Regions from separate parts of the Clostridium zhoujianii genome, predicted to be linked through region 1. Evidence: a T-box and tRNA genes for the amino acid it is inferred to sense, from the RefSeq annotation. Region 1 holds a T-box; the other regions hold tRNA genes.

Region 1 (7,664 bases):
ATGAGTCATCAGTGGTTAGCAACAATGTTCTTATCTGATGAGAAAATTGCAGAAATTATAGGAAGTAATGAATCACAGGGGGAGTTAGGACAACAAGATTTAAATCTTATAAATATTCCTACAAGAAGAGATGATACAATTATTGAACAAACTTTAGATGGAAAAAATGGAGCTAAATTTATAGGTCATGTACTTATAGTTAAAGATCCAAAGAGAGTAAAGGTTGGAGTGAGTTCAAAAATTGGGACGATGGGTGAATCTACATCAAGGATAGCTGAAAATTATGATGCTATAGCTGCAATTAATGGAGGAGCCTTTACAGATGAGCAGGGAGCAGAAGAATGGACATCAAATGGAGGTATTCCATCAGGTATACTGATATCAGAAGGTAAAGATATGAATAATAGTGCAACTAAAGGAAAGCAACCAGTAGCAGCAATAAATAAAGATGGAAAATTAATCGTAGGAGATTTTACTTATGATGAATTATTAAAAGAAGGGGTTACAGATGCTTTAAGCTTTGGATTGCCTAATGGAGGCAGTTCAGTATTAATTTATAATGGTAGAATGAGACCAATTTCAGGAGATGGTGGTTTAGGGACCTCACCTAAGACAATGATAGGTCAACGTGCAGATGGTTCAATAATATTGGTTGCTTTAGATTCAAAGATACCTGCAACAAGAATAGCAGCTACTGTAAAGGAAGCTCAAGAAGTAATGTATGAATTACAATGTGTTACTGCAATGCTTCTTGATGGAGGAAGATCCACAACAATGTATTATGATGGTGAGGTTATAAATGAACCATCAAATACAAGTGGTGAAAGACCAATAGCATCAGCATTTATAGTAAAGTAGAAAGTGAGGTAGTAAAATGAACATGTTTAAGAAGGTTATTACCTGGGCTATGCTATCAATAATGATGCAACTGGCAGGTTTATTATTTCTAGATAAAGTAGTGTTTCAACATTCATCTGATTTTAAGGTGAAGGAGGTTGAGGCAGTAAAGAAGGAAGCAGTAAGTATAAATGTTCCAACAAGTGCCACAGAAGTAAGTTCTGCTTATAGTGGAAGATATGTATCCTACAAAGAAGGAGATAAGCTTATGTTAGTTAATACTAAGACTTCAGAAACAAAAGAAGTTTTAGTAGATAAGGGAGCAGAGATTATTTATAGCTCATGGTTGCCCAAAGATAACTATTTAATTATAGGGGAAAAAGTAAAGGGTGATTCAGGGTCAAATATTATTAGGGTAGTCACATATAATCCAAGAACAGGAACAATTAATCCAGTTATTAACGAACTATGTACTTATCAGAAGGGGATGCAAATTGATAGTATAGTATCTTCAGGTAGTGGTACAAAGTATGTTAGTGTAAGTAGAGGTGGATTTAATTCCACAATATATAGAATTGATATAAATGATAAGAAGAGAGAACTTCCATCTAAAGTTGCTAATTTTGGTGGTATGAAAGTATTCCAGCACAAAGATGAATTAGTTTATGAAAATGCTTTAGATAAAACATTCTACAGATATACAAATATGAAGCTTAATAAATTAAAATTTAATAATTCTAAAAACCTAACTCTTTTAAGCGTAGATGATAATGATAACATCTATATGGGAGAAATGGTAGAGGATAAAATAAGTAAGATAATATACGGTAAAGCAGATGTGAATACTTCATCATGGACTACTGTGACTTTAGAGAAATCGAAGAATCCAGAAGATATACATGTAAATTCAAAGAGTGAGATTATGATAAATGATAACCTTGAAGGTAAGATAACTAATTTAACTACTGGTGATACAATTTCCTATGAGGGAATGTTTATTCAATTAACAGATAAGATAATATGTAGTTCAAGTAATGGTAAGTTATTCATAAAAAGTTTATCTGATGTAGATAAGAAGGAAGAAGTGAAAGATAAAAAATAGATATTAAAGCCTTGAGGCTATATGCCTTAGGGCTTATTTTATGGTATAATACCACTCACATAATAAAAGTTAGAATGGAGAGATAATATGGACTATATATTAGACAAACTATATATAATACCTGCAATAGTATTAGCATTCACCTTTCATGAGTATGCTCATGCAAAGATGGCAGATAGATTAGGTGATAAAACTCCAAGATTCCAAGGTAGACTTACATTAAATCCAATAAAGCATATTGACCCATTAGGGGCTCTTCTTATATTATTAGTTGGATTTGGGTGGGCAAAACCGGTACAAACTAATCCTTCAGCTTATAAGAACTATTATAAAGATGATTTAAAGGTGACACTAGCTGGACCTTTAGCAAATTTAGTATTAGGTTTTTTAGGATGCTTAATATACGGATTATTGGTAGTAATGCAAGCAAATACTGAAATATTGCCGATAGGTGTATTTAGGGTTTTAGTAGAGGTATTGTGGGCAGTATTTTCTATAAATATTAGTTTATTTATATTCAATTTATTACCGGTACCAGGCTTGGATGGCTTTGCTATATTAAGAGATATAAAACCAAATCTATTTTATAATATACAAGAGAGTTTGTATAGATATCAAAATATTATTTTACTAGGTATACTATTAGTTGGATCAAATGTTATAATGGTTCCAGTAAAATTTATAATGAAAACTATAATGGCTATTGTTAGTAGCCTTTTAGGATTAATTTTCTAACTTAGGAGGATGTAAATATGAGATTAAGAAAGAATTGGGGAGCTAGACCAGAATTAGAGGATAGCAAACTTTTTATAAAAAAACCTACAGCTTTAAAAGGAAAGTGGAAAGAAGAGTTTGGTAATAATAATCCTATTCACTTAGAATTAGGTTGTGGAAGAGGTGGATTCCTTACTCAAAATTGTCTTAGATATCCTAATATTAACCATGTGGCAGTAGATCTTAAAGATGAAGTATTAGTATGTGCCTTAAGAAACGTACAGGAGGCAGAGGTGGCTAATGCAAGATTAGTAGCTTTAAATATTAGCTTTATTGCAGATTTATTCGAAAAGGATGAAATAGAAAAGTTATATATAAACTTCTGTAATCCATGGCCAAAAGATAGACATAATAAGAGAAGATTAACTCATACAAGATTCTTAACTGAGTATAAGAAGTTCCTAAAGCCAGGTTCAGAAGTATGGTTTAAAACCGATGATACAGATTTATTTAATGATTCACAGGAATACTTTAAAGAATGTGGTTTTAGAATAGATTTCATTACATACGACCTACATAATTCTGATTTTGAAAATAATATAATGACTGAATATGAAACTAAATTTACAGGCTTAGGCATGAAGACTATGTGCTTAACAGCAACTTTATTATAATAGAGTATCTAGAGGGTTATAACTTAATCAATAAGTAAAAGCGTGGCATATCCACGCTTTTATTTTAAAATTCAACTTTTTCTACAATTAAATTTTTATTATATACTTCTTTGAATTTACAAGAACAACGTAAAGCTTGTCTTATTTCTAAATCCAAATCTAGCTGAGAGGAAACTTGTATAGTTACATCCTCATCATTTATAATAACATTTACTTTTTTAACAGCACCTTCTAAGCTTCTGTCTAAGCTTTCTGCAATCCTAACTATTACGCCCAACTCAGCTATTATCTTTAAATCTAATTTATTTATTATTGAACAGAATTGAGGCAATGGTAAATGGTAACTATTATTTCTATGGGATGCAGCAACAGCAGCACTTAACAATAGTTCTTTTTGAGTTAATCCGTTAAAATAAGAATTTAGTATAATATAGAAAGTATGTTTATGGTGGTTATAGTAGTCAATATTAATACCACAATCATGAAGCATAGCAGCAGTCTTTAATATATGATCATATTCATTACTAAGATGATGTAGGGGTTTAAAGGCTTCAAATAGCTCTGTACTTAGCCAATAAACATTTTTAGCATGATACTTATTTATATTAAGACTCTCCAATATTCCATTTATACTATAATCTAAAATATCAGTTATAGGATTAGTATGAGTATTTATATATTCATACATAATACCCTCACGTAAGCCTCTGCCAGAAATAATGATACTTTGGTTATGAACAACATCAATAATTTGGCTAAATATAGCCAAACCACCTACAATAATATCTGAACGTTCATAGGATAGACCTTCAACTTTTCTTCTAAGCTTTAGGTCTTTACACTTAACTAAATTATATACATCATGGACGTCTAAATCTGACATTATATAATTATGACTAATATCAAAAGGATACCTAGTTCTTAGTCTATTAATTTTTCCAAGAGAACGTAGAGTTCCACCAACTCCAATAACAGAATCAAATTTACCCTCCTTTAGCCAATCTAAAGAATTAAGCTGATCCTGTACATGTGTTATAGCATCTTCTAAATCTTCTTTAAGAATTCTATCCTGAAGATTATATTTATATGTAAGATTTACAGTACCAATAGGCAAAGTTACGCTTTCTTTTATATCTCCATCAATAATCCAAGCTAGGTGAGTAGAGCTACCACCAATATCAACTAGTAATGAATTATTAAAATATATACTGTTAATAACACCTAAATAGTTATAATATACTTCTTCTTCTGCAGATAGAACTACTACATCTATACCTAGTTCTTCTTTGATCCTCTGTATAAAGGTATCTTTATTCCTTGCAAATCTAAAAGCATCAGTTGCAACTGCAATTATTTCATTTGCACCTGAAACTGAACATAATGATTTAAATGTTTTTAATGTGGATATAGTTTCATTTATTTTTTTATCTGAAATTTCATCCCCATCAAGTAAATCATAACAAAGCCTAAGGGAAGAGGTTAACTCATCTATTATTCGAAAATAGCCATCCTCCTCTACTTCTGTTAGCATAAATTTTACTGAATTAGCACCAATGTCTATTACTCCTACCCTGTTCATAATTAACTCCTTAAGTCATTTATAAATTTAAATTGTTGTTACTATTATACTACAGTAAATTAAGTATTTGTTATGAAAATTGCATATTGACATAAAAACTTATTATTATGTATAATGTATAGAAGAATAATATAGAAATTTCGATGAAGAGGAAAGTATATTTAGCTAATTTGTAAGCGAGTGGGGGATGGTGTAAGCCCTGTGAATAGGTTAAGTAGAAGAGAGCCTTGGAGAAGCAGCCTGAAATGAGTAGGGTATGCCGCAAGAGATTGCGTTATTAGTTTGAGTGGCATTTATTGCAATTAGAGTGGTACCGCGGATTACTCCGTCTCTTTTTATAGAGGCGGTTTTTTTATTTTCAAAATTAGAGGAGGATCATTATGGATTACAAAAAGAAAGTTGCTAAATTAATTAAAGAACAGGTTGATTTAGAGATTGAAAAAATAGAGCAATTAATAGAAATTCCACCAAGACCAGAAATGGGAGACTTTGCATTTCCATGTTTCCAATTAGCAAAGGTTATGAGAAAAGCACCTAATATGATAGCTCAAGAATTAAGTGAAAAGTTAGATAAAGAAGGTTTTGAAAGAATTGAAAATTTAGGACCTTATGTTAACTTCTTTGCTGATAAAGGTGATTTTACTAAGAATACTATAGAAAAGGTATTATCAGAAGGAGACAACTATGGTGCTTCAACTGTAGGAGAAGGAAAGAATGTATGTGTTGAATATTCCTCACCAAATATAGCTAAGCCTTTCCACGTTGGACATTTATTCTCAACTGCAATTGGGAATGCACTATATAAGATGTTCAAAAAAGAAGGGTATAATACAGTTGGAATAAACCATTTAGGTGACTGGGGTACTCAATTTGGTAAGTTAATATCTGCTTATCATAGATGGGTTGATGAAGAAGCATTAGAAAAGAATGCTATTGATGAGCTATTAAGAATATATGTTAAGTTCCATGATGAAGCTGAAAAGGACCCATCATTAGAAGATGAAGGAAGAGCTTACTTTAAGGCCCTTGAAAATGGAGATCCAGAGGCACAAGCTTTATGGACTAGATTTAGAGATTTAAGCTTAAAGGAATTTGAAAGAGTATATGGAATCTTAGGTGTAGATTTTGATTCATTTGCTGGAGAAGCCTTCTACAATGATAAGATGGATGTAGTAGTTCAAGAATTAAAGGATAAGAATTTATTAGTTGAAAGTAATGGAGCACAAGTTGTAATGCTAGAAGATTACAATATGCCACCATGTATCGTATTAAAGGGGGATGGAGCTTCTATATATGCTACAAGAGATCTAGCAGCTGCTATGTATAGAAAGAAGACTTATGACTTCTATAAGAGTGTATATGTAGTTGGTTCACCACAAGCATTACACTTTAAGCAAGTATTTAAGGTATTAGAGCTTTCAGGACATGAATGGGCTAAGGATTGTACACACGTAGGATTTGGATTGGTTAAGTTTGCTGATAGAAAGCTTTCAACAAGAAAGGGTGAGGTTGTATTATTAGATGACCTAATAAGAGAATCAGTAGATAAGACTTTAGAAGTTATAAATGAAAAGAATCCAGATTTAGAAAATAAAGAAGAAGTAGCGAAGAAGATCGGTGTTGGAGCCGTTATCTTTACTTACTTAAAGAATTCAAGAGAGAAGGATATAGTTTTTGATTGGAAGGAAATACTTTCATTTGAAGGTGAAACAGGTCCTTATGTTCAATATTCATATGCAAGAGCTAAGAGTATATTAAGAAGGGCAGAAGGAGTTACAGGAGAAGTTGATTATAGTAAGTTAAATTCAAAGGAAGAATTTGAATTAGTTAAGACTCTAGAAAACTTTAATAAACAAATACTTCTAGCTATAGATAAGTTAGAGCCTTCAATATTAACAAGATATGTTATAGAAGTTGCTAAGAGCTTTAATAAGTTCTATAATGCTCATTCAGTATTAAACTTAGAAGATGAATCATTAAAAGCTACAAGATTAAAGTTAGTTGAGGCTACTTGTCAAGTTATAAAGAATGGATTAGATTTAATTGGTTTAGATGTAGTTGAGAAGATGTAACTTAAATATAAAAGAGATTCTGCTTAGGTAGAATCTCTTTTGTTAATATACTCCAATCCGTAGGATCTTATTATAATCATTAAAGGTAAATTAAAGTACCTATATTGTAACTATAGTTCTATGATTAAAGATGCTAGTACATAGCCAATAAATAATATGGTAAATTTTAAAATAAGATAAGCTATTGGAGTATTATGTTGAAGTTATGATATAATAATTAATAAATTAATTTGGAGGTGTTGTCTAACATTGTTTTTAGGAAAAAATTTTAAATATAAAGATATTTTAATATGTTTATTAATAGGTGTTATAGGATATAAACTAATAGATAATTACAGTGTTTTTTTTGACCTAATAAAGAAATTACTATCTATTGTATCGCCATTTATATATGCATTAATCTTTGCTTATATATTGAATCCTGTTATGAATCTCTTTGAAAAGAAGCTGAAAATGAAGAGGGGACTTGCTATACTTTTAACCTATGTGATAATTACAGGGTTAATAGGAATTGCCTTTGTATATGTAGTTCCTAGTATCGTGGATAGTATTATTTCCATAACAGCGGATGTCCCTAAATACATGGAAGTAGTTCAGGGGTGGATTAATAATTCCTTGAAAAATGAAAATGTATATGAACTAATAAAAGATTCTGGTTTACTAGATTATGTGTCCGTAATATCAAG
Region 2 (7,664 bases), on a different contig from region 1:
GTTTAGAGGTGGTGGAGACATAACTTATTCAATGTTAGTACAAGCAGGAACAATATGGCTATTTGCAGTTCCAATAGCATTTATAGGAGCTATATTCTTATCAGTTCCTATATATATAGTTTATTTATTAATATGTCTTGAAGAAGTAATAAAGATTTTCTTTGAATTTGGTAGACTAAAATCAGGGAAGTGGGTAAATAATATAGTTGGTTAGGTTACTTACTCTCAATGTAACCCTAGTTAAACGAAAGAAGAAGGTAAATGGAAAATCCGTTTACCTTCTTTTTTACTTAGTTATTGATGAAAAAACTATATTCTCAATTGTTTCAGGAAGAACATTGATTTCTTCTTTAGAAAGATTTTTAACATCAACTGCAGGGTGAATAATTACTTCAACACTTGCAGCTTTAATCTTACTATTATTTTGCTCTAGAAGTTTATACGTACCATTTATAGTAATTGGTACTATAGGAACCTTAGGTTTGGTAGCAAGTTTAAAGCTACCCCCTTTAAAATCATGGGTATCTCCACCTTTACTTCTAGTACCTTCAGGGAATATTACCATGGAGTATCCGCTTTTGATAATGTTGATACCTTGAACTATAGATTCAGCAGATTTACGAAGATTATCTCTATCCATAAATATACACCTTATTTGTTTCATCCATGTACTAACACCGGGCCATTTTTCGAGCTCTTTTTTTGCGATAAATCCTTTTGGTACATCAATAGTACTCATAATTAGTGGTATATCAAAGTGACTTTGGTGATTTGCCATAAATACAACTGTTTGATCCTTTGGAATATTCTCTAGCCCCCTAACAGTTACTTTAGCTCCGCTAATCTTCATTATAAACTTTGCCCACCTATGGGTTATTTTGTGAATAAATTCAGTTGCTTCATCTACTCTTCCTTTACGCTTTAAATAGTTTGCCCTAGGTAATGCAATAGTAGTTACAAATATACTTAGGATTACACCAGGATAAAATAATATTGTTCTTAACATATATAAACCCTTCCTATCTTCAAATGATTTCATATAAAATAGTATATTACATCTATGATATAAATTAAAGAACTAATAGTAGAGTTACTTCATATAAATGAATAGGAAATAATAGTTTAGGAGTATAAGGTTGTCAGATTATTTAAAAGAAAAATTATTTATTGATTTTGAAGAGGGTATGGAGACTAGCACTGAGATAATGCCCAGAAAATATACCTTAACCCATTCTGATGAGACAGGTGATCTATTTTTATATATAGGAGAGAATTATGCCTGTAATAGACTTGAGGAAATAAGGGATGAGGTATTAGCAACATGGGAAAAGGTAGCTGAAACATATATTTTAAAAGTAGATTTACATTTAGATAGTGAATTATCTAATAAAAATTTAGAAGAACGAGATGTTATTTTTAGAAAAGAATTACCATTAGCGTTAAAAACAATTATATATGGTGATAGAAAATTATATATGAACAGAAAAGAGTTAATTAATTCCCCAGTTATTGTATATTTTAATTCAAATGATGAGAATTATAATAAGGTAGAGAGATGGGGAGCTGTAAAAGATTATATAATAGGCGAAGCAAGATCAAATGAGGATGAAAGAATAGTACCTCCATTGACGCGAGATAAAGTTATAATAACTTTGCTTACTCCACATATAGATAGAGAGTTAAAGAAATTGTATGGAAATAAGTTTGTTTTCTGTGCTACTTTTGCTGAAATTATGTCAATAAGACCATTAAATCCACCATTTGCTTGTAAGGGAAGTTATATAGTTGTAGTTGGAGTAAGAACAGGATTAAATATTCCAGGTCCAAATAAGAATAATGTGATTTTAGAGTTTCTGATAAAGCCTGACCAAGTTAGATTGGAATCAGTGAAGAATCCGAGGTAAAATCAGGTATGAACTGGTTAGTATATATATGATATAATTTCATTATAAATTATTGGGACTATATACATTTAGGAGGATAAAATGGGAGTAAAGATAATAACTGATAGTACAGGTTATATCCCTAAAGAACTAGTTGATGAATATGATATTTCTATCGTGTCATTAAACGTTGTTTTAAATGGAGAGAGTTATAGGGAAGTAGATTTAGACAACGTAGAATTTTATAAAATGATGGATGAGTCAGGGGAAATACCAACATCTTCACAACCTAGTATGGATGAACTTTTAAAGCTATTTAAAGCTAAAGTAAGTAATGGAGATGATGTAGTAGGAATATTTCTATCTTCTGATATGAGTGGCACATATTCAAGTTCACATTTAGTGAAGGAAATGGTATTAGAAGAATATCCAGATGCAAGAATAGAGTTAATAGACTCTAGAACGAATTGTATGCAAATGGGATTCCAAGCACTTCAAGCAGCAAGGGCAGCAAAGGAAGGTAAATCTATAGAGGAAGTTGTATCTATAGCAAAGAAGGTAATAGATACTAGTAGATTCTTATTTGTACCAGACACCCTTAAATATTTGAAAAAGGGCGGAAGAATAGGTGGTGCATCAGCTTTATTTGGAACGATTCTTCAAATTAGACCTATCCTAACAGTAGAGAAAGGGCAGACAACTGTTTTTGACAAAGTAAGAACTAAAAAGAAAGCAGTAGATACAATAGTAAATAAAGTTATTAAGGATATAGATTCTAATGGATTAGGAGAAGTTATAGTTCATCATATTAATTGTGAGGATGAAGGATTAGAACTTGCTAAAAGATTAGAAGAAAAATTAGGTAGAGCTGTAGGGATACAATCTATAGGGCCAATCATTGGATTACATGTTGGACCTGGGAGCATTGGAGTTGCATACTACACAGAAAGATAAGGAGAGCTTAAGGCTCTTCTTTTTTTTGCTTAGATTAGTACAAATAGATAATAAGATAAAATTAAGAAGTTTAACTAATAATTAAGTCTTTTTTTCTATTTATTTAAGAGTATTTTAAGAAAGGTACTCTAGAATAAAAGTATAAGGTACATAAGCAGGAATAGTGATAAGGGGTATGACATGGAGTGTAAAGATATAAATAATAATATTATAAGTTCATCTTTTAATATAAGAAGTGAGGTTACTGGACTTACAGATAATGAGGTAAGATCAAGGATTGTAAAGGGAGAGGTAAATAAAATACCTAAGGCACCATCTAGAACATTAGGCCAGATGGTTAGGGCAAATTTCTTTAATGTATTTAACGCTCTTAATGTGGTGCTAGCATTAGTTTGTATTATAGCTGGATCACCTAAGGAAGCTATTTTTGCAGTAGTTATTGTAGTTAATAGTGTAATAGGTGTTGTACAAGAACTTAATGCGAAGAAGACCCTTGAGAGACTATCAGTTCTTAGTATGGCTCATGCAAAGGTTTTGAGGAATGGAAATATAAAAGAAATATCAGTAGAAGAATTAGTTTTAAATGACATTGTATACTTATCTACTGGTAATCAAGTATTAGCGGACTGCAAAGTAGTAGATGGAGATGAGTTAGAAGTAGATGAGTCTATGCTTACAGGTGAATCAGATCCAGTATATAAGAAAAAAGGTGATGAAATTTTATCTGGAAGTTTTATTGTTGCTGGGGAAGGGTATGCAGAGGTTCAACAGGTAGGAACACATACTTACTCATCTCAATTAGCAGATGAGGCGAGAAAGTTTAAGATAATTAATTCAGAACTTCAATCATCAATTACTAAGGTTATTAAGTTGCTATTATGGTTAATAGTACCTATAGGAATTATTTTAACAACTACTCAAATGATGTTTACCGGAGCTAACTGGAGAGATGCTTCAATTGGAGCGGTATCTGGTATTATCGGAATGGTACCAGAAGGATTAGTACTGTTAACAAGTGCTACCTTTATAGTTTCAGTAGTTAAGCTTGCTAAGTACGAAACTTTAGTGCAACAATTATCTGCAACAGAGGTACTTGCAAGGGTAGATGTGCTTTGCGTAGATAAGACAGGAACTATTACCGAGGGGAAATTAAAGCTTGTAGATATAGTTAATTTAGATGGCAATAAGGAAGAGGTAGATGAGGTGTTATCAGCCTTAGTTCATAATTTACCTAGTAAAAATCCAACACAAGAAGCAATTCTAGAAAGGTACTCAGAAGAACTAGAAGTAGAGATTTTAGAAAAGATTCCATTTTCATCAAGAAGAAAATGGGGCGGAATTATATTAAAAGGTTATGGAACTTGGGTAATGGGAGCTCCTGAAATATTATTAGGTGATAAATATGAGGAGTTTAAAGATAAAGTGGAAGAAGAAGCAAGAAAAGGACGAAGAGTTTTATTACTTGGAAAGGTAGATCAGATATCCTTAAAACAAGGATTATGTGAAAATATTAAAGAAAAAGCATTAATTCTTATAGAGGACGTAATAAGAGAAGAAGCACCTAACGTGTTAACTTATTTTAAAGAAGAGGGAGTAAATTTAAAGGTTATATCAGGAGATAATCCGGTGACTGTATCGGCTGTGGCCATGAGAGCTGGAGTAGAAGGATATGATAAATATGTAGATGCAAGGACATTACCTACAGAATTAGAAGATTTAAAGAAGGTAGTAGATGACTACACTATATTTGGTAGAGTAACTCCACATCAAAAGAAAGATATAATAAAAGCACTTCAAGGAAATGGACATACAGTAGCAATGACTGGTGATGGAGTTAATGATGTATTAGCACTAAAGGAATCAGACTGTGGTATAGCCATGGCAAAGGGTTCAGATGCAACTAAGGCAGTAGCACAATTAGTGCTTTTAAACTCAGATTTCGGAGCACTTCCACATGTGGTTGCAGAGGGAAGAAAACAAATTAATAATTTAGAAAGGGTAGCAGAACTATTCTTATCTAAAACAGTATTCTTTGTATTTTTAGCATTTATATTTTCAGCATTAGTACTACCATATCCATTACTACCAATACAAGCATCATTAGTAGGCTCTTGCGCTATAGGTATACCAGCATTTTTCTTAGCATTACAGCCATCTAATGGAAGAGTTGAAGCAGGATTTTTGAAGCGGATATTATCAACTAGTATTCCTAATGGGATAATTATGGTGGTGTTTGTTACTATAGGATATGCAATGACATATTTTTCAGGAGCTAGTGTAGAGCATAGTAGATCTGTGGCACTTTTAATATTTATTGGAATTAGTTTAGTTATATTAGTAAGGGTAGCATTACCTGTAACAAAATTTAAGTTATCCTTAGTAATTGGAATGATAGTGTGTATAGGAATTTGTTATATGACACCTGTGGGAAGAATGGTATTTACATTAACACCAATAACTATTAAAGAGTGGATTATAGCAGGAGGATTTACAGTTGCTTCATGGCCATTAATCTCTGTAACTGTAGTGGTAGTGAGAAGATTAATGAATGGAAAGGCAAATATTCAAGTAGCTTAAGATAATTAGTAGAGTAGATGATATATAAGTAAGAGTTGTCATCTGCTCTTTTTTATTTTATTAGAGTGTTCTATTATGTTGACAACTAATGTTAATTATAATAGAATTTAAATGTAATTTAATAATATATGTCCTCATAGTTCAATGGATAGAATAGTCCCCTCCTAAGGGATAGATGTAGGTTCGATTCCTACTGGGGATACCAAATAGGAAAAAAGAATGGTTTAAACATTAAGTTTAATCCATTCTTTTTATTTTTACTAAGGTATATCAGTTTATATTATGAGTTATCTCCCAAACCATTCATTAGCTATTGGTTGAATGAAATGAGGTGTAAGCTCCATAACACGATAGTCTTGGATACCAGAAACCTTAAGTGGATCAGCGGAAAGATAAGCTTCTACTTTTTCAAGTGACTCAGCTTTCATAATGGATAATCCACCACTCTCATCAGATTTAAGTCCTGATACTAGTATTAATCCTGCATTTGCTGCAGTTGTAGAATAGGCTATATGTTCATTCATAATATTTTCATCTATTGGAGCTGATTTATTTATTGTACCTTCTATAATAAAAAATTTCATTTTTATAATCCTCCTTTATTTGGAATGTATACATAATATTATATCATATTAATTACTTGTTGATAGTATATATTAAATAAAATGGCGAAATTAATTTAGTTATTGACTATATAGTAAGAAATTCTTATAGAGACTCAGCTATTAGGAAAGCCGTTCGATATGATACAATATTAATTAAATTAATTATAAATCGTATAATTATAAAGGGAGATGAAATATTTGATGATGAGTACAGTCTTAGGTTTTATATTTATAGCAATGGTATTTATGGCTTTTGGAATATTTTCGATAATTAAACCGAACTTAATTGGTGCAGAGCTTAAGTGGGTTAAATATAAATATATTTATTTACCTAAATATGAGAAGTCAACAAATGAATACTATCATAAACAGATAAAAGTTGTAGGTGTAGGTTTGATAGGAGCAGCAATTATAATGATAATAATTTCAGCAGGTTATTTTATCAATCCAGATATAATATCATTATTTAAATAGATTTAAAAAGAATAATATTTGTTGTAATATGATTAATAGCCTGTTGAGTAGATGTAACTTAAACTCTAGTGCAATATCTACTTAATAGGGTTATTTTTGTGAGAGAAGAAAATTTAATAATGATAATATTACAAAATATGGTACACTTATCTGGTAATAGTATAAAATTGTGAAATATAGTTTATTTATATATTAAGTGAAAGGCGGCCACATATATGAAGACACCAATTTTAGAGACAGATAGATTGATTTTAAGGCCATTTTGTATAGGAGATACACAGGAAGTCTTTGATTGTTGGGAAAGTGATGCTGATGTAGCCAAGTATATGTTTTGGACTAGTCATAATGACATAAATAAAACTATTAGCTGGATAAGAGAAGAAACAAGTAAAATAGACTCTGATGATTGGTATAGGTGGGCAATTCTATCAAAGGAGACGGGATATTTAATTGGGACTGGATTAATCTATATTGAAGAAGAGTACGGTAAATTTGAAATAGCATATAATTTAGGAAAAAAAGCTTGGGGATTTGGATATACAACAGAAGCAATGAAAAGAGTTATTAAATTTGCAAAAGAAGAATTAAGGATAAAAGAAATAAGGGGTAGGCATGCCAAAGAAAATCCTGTTTCAGGGAAGGTATTAGAAAAGTTAGGATTTATATACATTAAGGATATACCCTATAAATGTAATATGGGAAAAAAATTATATGAAGGTAGAGAGTATACTTTAAAATTATAATTAATAAAGACTTGGAAGATATCCAGGTCTTTAAATTTTTAGTAATAGGCTAAGAGTTGTACCGCAAGAATGTGATTTGTTGATAACTAATAGGATATATGGAGTAAATGTGGATAAGTTATTTGAAAATAATAGAGATGTGGATAAAAATATAGTTAGTGGAGAATATATATGGTTAAAAATTATGTATCACTAGATAATAAAGAAAAAAATCTGGTTTATAAATTTATTACTAGAAGAGAAGAAGAAAAGAAAACAATAATGGAAATAGAAAAGGATATTAAAATAGATACCTACAATTATGGTAAGGGTGTACTATTTTACTTCGAAGATGGGAGAGTATTAGGTAAAGTTTCAGTGGTTTTGGAAGTAGCAGAAGTTATGCATGTTGCTTATATACATAATATAGATATATTAGAGGGAATAGA
Region 3 (7,664 bases), on a different contig from region 1:
CTTATTTAACGCTACATTTTCATGTGACTTTCTCTTAGCTAGATTCTTATCTTGATTATAAAGTACTGATGCTCTTACCGTTCTTATATCAATCTTTTCTACATCAAGATTATTAACATGAGGTTGACCACCACCATTAACACATCCACCTGGACAAGCCATTACTTCAATAAAGTGATATTCCTTATTCTCCATTCTTCCACTTTCAATGAATTCAAATAAGTTTGCAGAACCATTTATTACTGCTACATTGTAATCATTTCCGCCTATATTAACTGTAGCCTCTTTAATTCCCTTTAGTCCTCTAACTTCTGTATAATCTATTTTATCTAGTTCTTCCTTTTCAACAAATTCCTTTGCTGTTCTTATTGCTGCTTCCATTACTCCACCAGTTGCTCCAAATATAGCTCCTGCACCAGTATATTCTCCCATGGCTGGGTCTACTACTCCATCTTCTAACTTAGCAAAGTTAATCTTAGCATCTTTTATCATTTTAGCTAATTCTCTTGTTGTTATAACTGCATCTATATCTCTTAGGCCATTTTGTTCCATATCTGGTCTATCTGCTTCAAACTTCTTTGCAGTACAAGGCATTATTGTTACTGTAAATACATTTTTAGGATCTATACCTGCAACTTCAGGATAATATGTCTTACTTGCTACCCCAAATATTTGTTGTGGAGACTTAGCTGATGATAAATTTTCTAAAAGATTTGGATAATAATTTTCAACTTGTCTTACCCACCCTGGACAGCATGAAGTAAACATTGGGAATGGTCCATTCTTCTCAATTCTATCTATTAATTCAGTTGCTTCTTCCATAATAGTCATATCAGCACCAAAGTTAATATCGAATACCTTGTCAAAGCCTAATTCTCTTAATGATGTATATAACTTTCCAGTTACATCTACACCGTAACCCATCTTGAATAATTCACCCATGGCTGTTCTAACAGATGGTGCCATAGCTACAATAACATGCTTTTCTGGATCTGCTAAAGCTTCCTTAACTCTATCCATATGAGTTTTTTCTGATAATGCTGCTACTGGACATGCTGCAACACATTGACCACAAAGTAAACAGTTTGTATCATCAAAACATTTTTGATCCTCAGTAGTTACTATTCTTTTTCCATCTACATTAGCTAATTTAATTGAACATGTTCCTGTCTTCTCTTTACAAGCTGCTTGGCATCTGCCACAAAGGACACACTTAGTTCTATCTATAACAATAGACTTACTTCTTTCATCCACATATTCAGATTTATCTTCTACTACAAATGGTACAGCTGCTTTTCCTTTTGTCTTTATAACTAACTTTAATAACTCGCAGTTTTCTCTTCTATTACATGGTCCACATTTAAACTCATGCTTATTTAGTATAGTAGATACTCTTGATTTTACTCTTTCTTGTACCTTTTCAGTATCAGTTCGTACTTCCATACCTTCTTCAACTTTTGTCAAACATGCAAGAGCTAAATTAGCTTTCCCTTCAATTTCTACAGCACATACTCCACACTTACCAACATTGCTACATTCCTTTAAGTAACAAAGACTAGGTATATCTATTCCATTTTGTCTCGCTGCATCTATTATAGTTATTCCATCTTCCACCTGTAATGCTTGTCCATTAATGATAACATTTTTCATCTATCATTTACCTCCACAACTTTCAAAGTAATATCTATACAACTCTCTATTGAGATTTAACGTACTTTAATTAGTTTAACATATAAATTCGGATAATTTACCATTTTCAGAAAATTTGTTAATAATTTATCAATTCTTCTTCTTATCTTATTCTAACTCCTATTTTTAATTGATTCAAGCTAAAATAAAAGGTAAATATTCATATAATTTATGAAGTCTGTAACCCAATTCCTCTTAACGTAAATTCTAGAGTTGTTTCTATTACACTTTCTATATTTTCTATTTCAGAGTTCAGCATATCGTAAATAGCTGCTGATGTAAAACAACCAAAAAAAGCATTCGCTAATATGGATGAATTACTTTCACTAATTAATTTTTGATCTATTGCATCATCTATTATTGTCTTAATATCTTTAATATATTCATTAATAATATTTCTTAAATTTTCTTGTCTTTTCTCAGACCCCCACAATTGACTAAGGATTATCTTTGAAAAATCCTTATTTTTATATAGATAATTCAATTGAATTCTACAAATCCTTTTTAATTTATTTATAGGACTTAGATTTGAAACCTTTGTCTCATAGATGTCTTCTTTTAACTTATTAATTCCATCTTGGACTATATAGTTAAATATCTCTTCCTTACTATTGAAATTATAATATAGTGTCCCTTTTGCAACTCCAGCCTCTAATGCGATATCATCCATGGTAGCCCCTTTATATCCATCATATGAAAATATCTTAATAGCACCATTAGATATAGCCTTCTTTGTTTTATTCATTTCTCCTTGCCCCCATAATTACTTATTTTTAATATAAATAGTATTATATCATTTTGCATAAATTAAAACTATGTAATGACCTATAACATTTTTATATGTGTGTATTTACTTCTGCCCCAAATATTAGGGTAAATATTATGTACTATAGACTTTCTTTCGGATATACCATAAAATATTAGTATTATATAGAGAACTTGTGAGGTAATTATGATAAATGTTTTTAACAGAAAAACTAACACTTATGAAGAAGAAAAGGTTGCTGGTGCTAAATACGTTAATTGGTGCTATGAATCCCCTGTTGGCAAAGGCTTAACTGAACTTATAGTTAAACGTAAATTACTTTCAAAAGTCTATGGGCGCTATTGCGATACTAAAATGAGCACTAAAAAAATTAATGCCTTTATAAAAGAATTTGATATTGATATGAATATGGCTGTAAAGAAAATAGATGATTTTACTTCCTTTAATGACTTCTTTATAAGAGAACTCAATGAAAATGCTAGACCTATAGATATGGACCCATCAGCTTTAATCTCCCCTGGTGATGGTAGATTGTTTGCCTACGATAATATCTCTATGGATAAGCTTATTCAAGTTAAGGGTATTACCTATAGCCTTTCAGAATTACTTGGAGATGATGAAATTGTAAAGGAATATGATGGTGGAATCTGCTTAGTTCTTAGACTATGTCCAACAGACTATCATAGATTTCACTTTGTAGACTCAGGTATACCTAGTGCTAGTAAATTTATTGACGGTTCTTACTATTCAGTTAACCCAGTTGCTTTAGAACGAATACCAAAGCTTTATTGTCAAAATAAAAGAGAATGGTCTGTTTTTAAATCCGAGAACTTTGGAGACATAATTCATGTTGAAGTTGGTGCTACATGTGTTGGTACTATAATACAATCCTATATCCCTGGCACTAAGGTAACTAAGGGTAGTGAAAAAGGCTACTTTAAGTTTGGTGGTTCTACTACAATTCTTTTCTTTAAGAAGAATACAGTAGAAATCCATGAAGATATACTAACCCAAACCTCTTTAGGTTTTGAATGTAAAGTTCTACTAGGAGAAACTATCGGATGTAAAAAATAAAGAAGGTTATCCTTCTTTATTTTTTTATTATACTTGTTAGTTTTTTCTTGAATGCATCAATATTCTTATCTACTATAACTAAGTTTATTCCCATTTCCTTAGCCCTATCTATTACTGATACCTTTATTGGTTGCTTTGTAGCCACTAATATCTTTATTGCCTTAGGACCTCCCAATCTATTACTGTATACCTCTAATTCATTTAATGCATTTTCATCATACTTATCACTATCTTTACATGATATACATAGTAATACAGAATCTTTAACTGCTATTACATCTAATTCATTTCGTACTCTCTTTGCGCCTTCACTCCAAAGAAATATTACACTGCTCTTTACTTCATCAACTTCTTTAATTTCATTAATTACTACATTAGTCAAAACCTCTAGCCAGGTTCCGCTCTTAAACAAAAAGCCTTTAAGGTAATTATTTTTAAAGGTAACAAATATCTCACTACCTTTATTATAATACTCCAGTCCACCTGTTTCTTTTAAATATTTAAGAGTATTAGATACTATAGTTAATTCTTCTTTGATTAATAAATACTTATTGATTATTACTTTAGAAGTATCCTTATAATCATGCTTAAAGGTATTGTTATCATATAATCTCTGCTTATATTTATGCCATAGTTCTAAATGTCTAAGTATTTCTTTTGTTAAATCAACTATCTCTTTCTTTGAGCATAAATATGATGAATCATCTACTATGTTAGCTCCAGCTAGCTTTGTTATATCTTCTATAGTCATATCTTCAAGTTGTTCTTTAATAACTCTAAAGTTCTCACCTAATATGTACCTCTTTTTATTTAATAAATCTACATATATACTCTGTAGTTTTAATTCAATTGCAATCTTTAATAGGATTAGTGAATTTATTCTTTCTCCACCAGTCAAATTTATAAGAATATCTCTATCCTTCTTGCTATCAATTGTATCTTTTATGCAATCAGAATCCCCTGGCTCTAGTATCACTTCCTCTATATATAAGGTATCTTCTATCTTTTTTAACTCTCTTATCTTTGGCAAATCCTCCTTTTGCACAAGCATTACTATATTTATTACATTAAACTTTTTAGCTAACATTATTGTTACTTCATTATGCTCATCAAATTGGCTAATTATTAAACTAAATCCCATAAAACTATAACATCCTTTATATTAATTCTTACCTTTTAATGTAACCAAAGACTCTTTAAATTATCAATTTCAAGATTTATATATTTTAAAATGCAAAAAAGGCTGTAGTTTTAACTACAGCCTGTAATAATCAAAATTATCTTCTATTTTGTTCTTTCTTAGCTCTTCTACAAGATGCACATCTTGTTGGCTCATTATCGAATCCCTTTTCCTTGTAGAATTCTTGTTCTCCTACTGAAAATATGAATTCACTACCGCAATCTCTGCATACTATTGTTTTATCTGTCATAATAATTCCTCCTAATTTAAAAGATTCTAATTTAATAATAATCTCCAATTAAGAAAAACTATTTATATAAACGAAACTTTTTTTGGTTGTTAGCATCTCTGCTACTTATTCATAATAACACATATTTTGCTATTTTGCAATAGCTAAATTAAAAAATACCATTTTTTTTGTTTTTTATATAATTTTATTAATTTCTTAGCCTCAAATTCAATGTATCTATTATCTCTTTAATAGCTTTACTTTAATTATTCTTCCTATCGCTAAATATAAACTTTTAACTCTATCAAAAAAAAGAATGACTATATACAAATGATATAGTCATTCTTTAATCACATATGGCAGGGCGTACAGGAATCGAACCCATAATGTACCGTCCGTAGCGGTAAGTTATATCCGTTTAACTAACACCCCAAATACTAAATAACAAAATTATATTAACATAAAGGTAAGATTATCGCAAGTAAATTAAGTTAGTTATTCTTTTATAAATAAATATCTGAGAACTCTATCTCTAATTGTTCAACTTTATTCTTTTTAACAAATTCACAATCTCTTTTTTGATTTTCTATGATCTTCTTAGGAATAATAACCTTAAATTCTGATCCTTTCCCCTCTTTACTAACTAACTTAACCAATCCATCATGAGCCTTAGTTAGATAGTTAACTAAATCTAATCCAATCCCACTTCCAGTATATTCACCTCTTTTATTTTGGGTAGACTGAACAAATCTATTAAATATAAGTTCTTGCTCCTCTAAAGGTATTCCTGGACCTTCATCTTTAACTGAAATCTTTATATTTTTATCATCAACAAGAACATCTATAAAAATATGACTTCCTTTAGGTGAAAATTTAATTGCATTTGATAGTAAGTTCATTACAATCCTATCTAACGCTTGTGGATCCACAGCAGATATACACTCCTCAACATTTGTATCAAAAACTAATTGAATCTCTTTCTGCTCTGCATATTCATCTATAGAGGTAACAGTGGCTTCTACCATACTTATAATATCAATATTACTTTTATTTAATCTATAAAAATTACCTTCTAATTTAGTAGTATCAATTAGATTATCAATTAATTTTATCATTTTAAGGCTATTTCTTTTAATTAAGTCTCTATACTCTTTACCTTTAGGAGACAACTTAAAATCATTATTTTCCTTACTATTGCTTTGAATACACTGAACTATGCTTAATATAACATTAATAGGATTCCTTAAATCATGGGATATATTCAACAGAAAGTTTTCCTGTAAACTTACCTTTTCCTCTAAACTTCTAACTATACTAATCAACTCTTCCTTTGTTAAGTTATCAACTTCAACCTTTCTTTCCGCCCTTAAAACCATTTTTATCTCCTTCTATGACTATAATAACTCTATAACTTAAAAATTTCCATATTATTGAAACCATAACTTTATATTATCATATTGCCTTTTTTAAAACAATAATCTTTTTCAAATTTTTGGAAGTTTTTATTTTGTTATGTTATTTTTAGTATAATTTAAATTAAAAAAGAGGAATGTTAATTTCCTCTTTCCCTTTAGACAATATTAAATTTTGTACTACTTCCTTCTGAGGATGCTTTTATCTCTAATTGCATATCAACTCTTTCTTTTAGTTCTGGAACATGAGATATTATTCCAACTAATCTTCCTCCCTTTTGTAAGTCTAGTAATGCATTTATAGCATTCTCCAATGACTCAGGATCGAGTGTTCCAAAACCTTCATCAATAAACATAGTATCTAAGGATATTCCTCCTGCATTTGCTTGAACTACATCAGATAACCCTAATGCTAAAGCTAATGATGCCTTAAAGCTTTCACCTCCAGATAAGGTTTTAACATGCCTAGATTTACCTGTGTAATTATCATATACTTCAAGTTCTAGCCCTTGCTGTGCTGTTCCTTTACCCTTATCTTCTTTCCTCTTTAGTATAAATCTTTCACCAGTCATTTTAGACAACCTTAAGTTAGCTGAGTCAATAATCTCTTGGAAGTATGAGGCTAATACAAATCTTTCAAAACTTATATATGGGCTCTTTCTACCATTTGCTAAAGTTGAAAGTTCGCCTATAACCCTATATTCTTGCTCCTTTACCTCAAATTCCCTCTGTATATTCTTTATTTCTTTTAATATATTAGAATTATTACTTACTACAGAATAGATTTCTTTTGCTAACTTTGAAACTTCCTCTTCCTTTGATTTATTTAATAAAATCTCCTCATCTATCTTCTCTAATTCGACAAACTTAATATCCTTTGTTTTATCTTTTAATTCAACTTTCCTATCACTTAATGATTTTAACTCTTCTTTATATGAATTTATTTCTTTTGTGAAATTTTCTATACTTTCTACAGCTTTTTTAGCTCCTTCATATTCTTCATACCCACTAAAGCCAGCTTCTTTAATTTTATTTTCTATTTGTCTCTCTTTATTATCTATATCTTCTTCTATTTCAATAATTATTTTTGTTATTTCTTTTATCTTCGCTTCTTCTGATGCTAACCTATGTCTATAATTATTAACCTTCTCCTGTGACTCTTTTAGTGCTCTATTATATTGGTTTATCTTATCCTCAATTATCCTAACTCTATTCTTAAGATCCACTAAGGAGCGCATATCTTCCGGTACTTCTCTTTCAAGGGCTTTAAGTGTCTCTTCTTCTCCCTTCAAAGCTCCAAAAATATTAGTATAC

The links. A T-box is a leader RNA that pairs with one kind of tRNA and senses whether it is charged. The one in region 1 lies ahead of argS (arginine--tRNA ligase), so its partner is inferred to be a tRNA-Arg.
Region 2: it encodes a tRNA-Arg, which carries the amino acid that the T-box ahead of argS (arginine--tRNA ligase) is inferred to sense. The anticodon was not compared.
Region 3: it encodes a tRNA-Arg, which carries the amino acid that the T-box ahead of argS (arginine--tRNA ligase) is inferred to sense. The anticodon was not compared.

What each region holds. Positions count from the first base shown of each region.
Region 1 covers NZ_JBPUTF010000001.1:831,566-839,229, forward strand. Annotated here, with positions in the region: gene ACSYT2_RS03800 (phosphodiester glycosidase family protein) at 1-858, shown strand, start outside; gene ACSYT2_RS03805 (dipeptidyl-peptidase IV) at 875-1,939, shown strand; gene ACSYT2_RS03810 (site-2 protease family protein) at 2,027-2,674, shown strand; gene trmB (tRNA (guanosine(46)-N7)-methyltransferase TrmB) at 2,692-3,327, shown strand; gene ACSYT2_RS03820 (Ppx/GppA phosphatase family protein) at 3,392-4,906, opposite strand; T-box leader at 5,041-5,242, shown strand; gene argS (arginine--tRNA ligase) at 5,287-6,978, shown strand; gene ACSYT2_RS03830 (AI-2E family transporter) at 7,228-7,664, shown strand, end outside.
Region 2 covers NZ_JBPUTF010000006.1:29,327-36,990, reverse strand. Annotated here, with positions in the region: gene ACSYT2_RS17805 (MATE family efflux transporter) at 1-214, shown strand, start outside; gene ACSYT2_RS17800 (lysophospholipid acyltransferase family protein) at 287-1,006, opposite strand; gene ACSYT2_RS17795 (staygreen family protein) at 1,137-1,904, shown strand; gene ACSYT2_RS17790 (DegV family protein) at 1,986-2,837, shown strand; gene ACSYT2_RS17785 (cation-translocating P-type ATPase) at 3,018-5,414, shown strand; tRNA gene ACSYT2_RS17780 (tRNA-Arg) at 5,545-5,619, shown strand; gene ACSYT2_RS17775 (YciI family protein) at 5,702-5,998, opposite strand; gene ACSYT2_RS17770 (hypothetical protein) at 6,218-6,493, shown strand; gene ACSYT2_RS17765 (GNAT family N-acetyltransferase) at 6,709-7,236, shown strand; gene ACSYT2_RS17760 (GNAT family N-acetyltransferase) at 7,408-7,664, shown strand, end outside.
Region 3 covers NZ_JBPUTF010000004.1:25,651-33,314, reverse strand. Annotated here, with positions in the region: gene ACSYT2_RS16100 (ferredoxin hydrogenase) at 1-1,650, opposite strand, end outside; gene ACSYT2_RS16095 (TetR/AcrR family transcriptional regulator) at 1,859-2,434, opposite strand; gene ACSYT2_RS16090 (phosphatidylserine decarboxylase) at 2,642-3,529, shown strand; gene ACSYT2_RS16085 (Card1-like endonuclease domain-containing protein) at 3,546-4,670, opposite strand; gene ACSYT2_RS16080 (zinc-ribbon domain-containing protein) at 4,807-4,959, opposite strand; tRNA gene ACSYT2_RS16075 (tRNA-Arg) at 5,296-5,370, opposite strand; gene ACSYT2_RS16070 (sensor histidine kinase) at 5,442-6,314, opposite strand; gene ACSYT2_RS16065 (AAA family ATPase) at 6,509-7,664, opposite strand, start outside.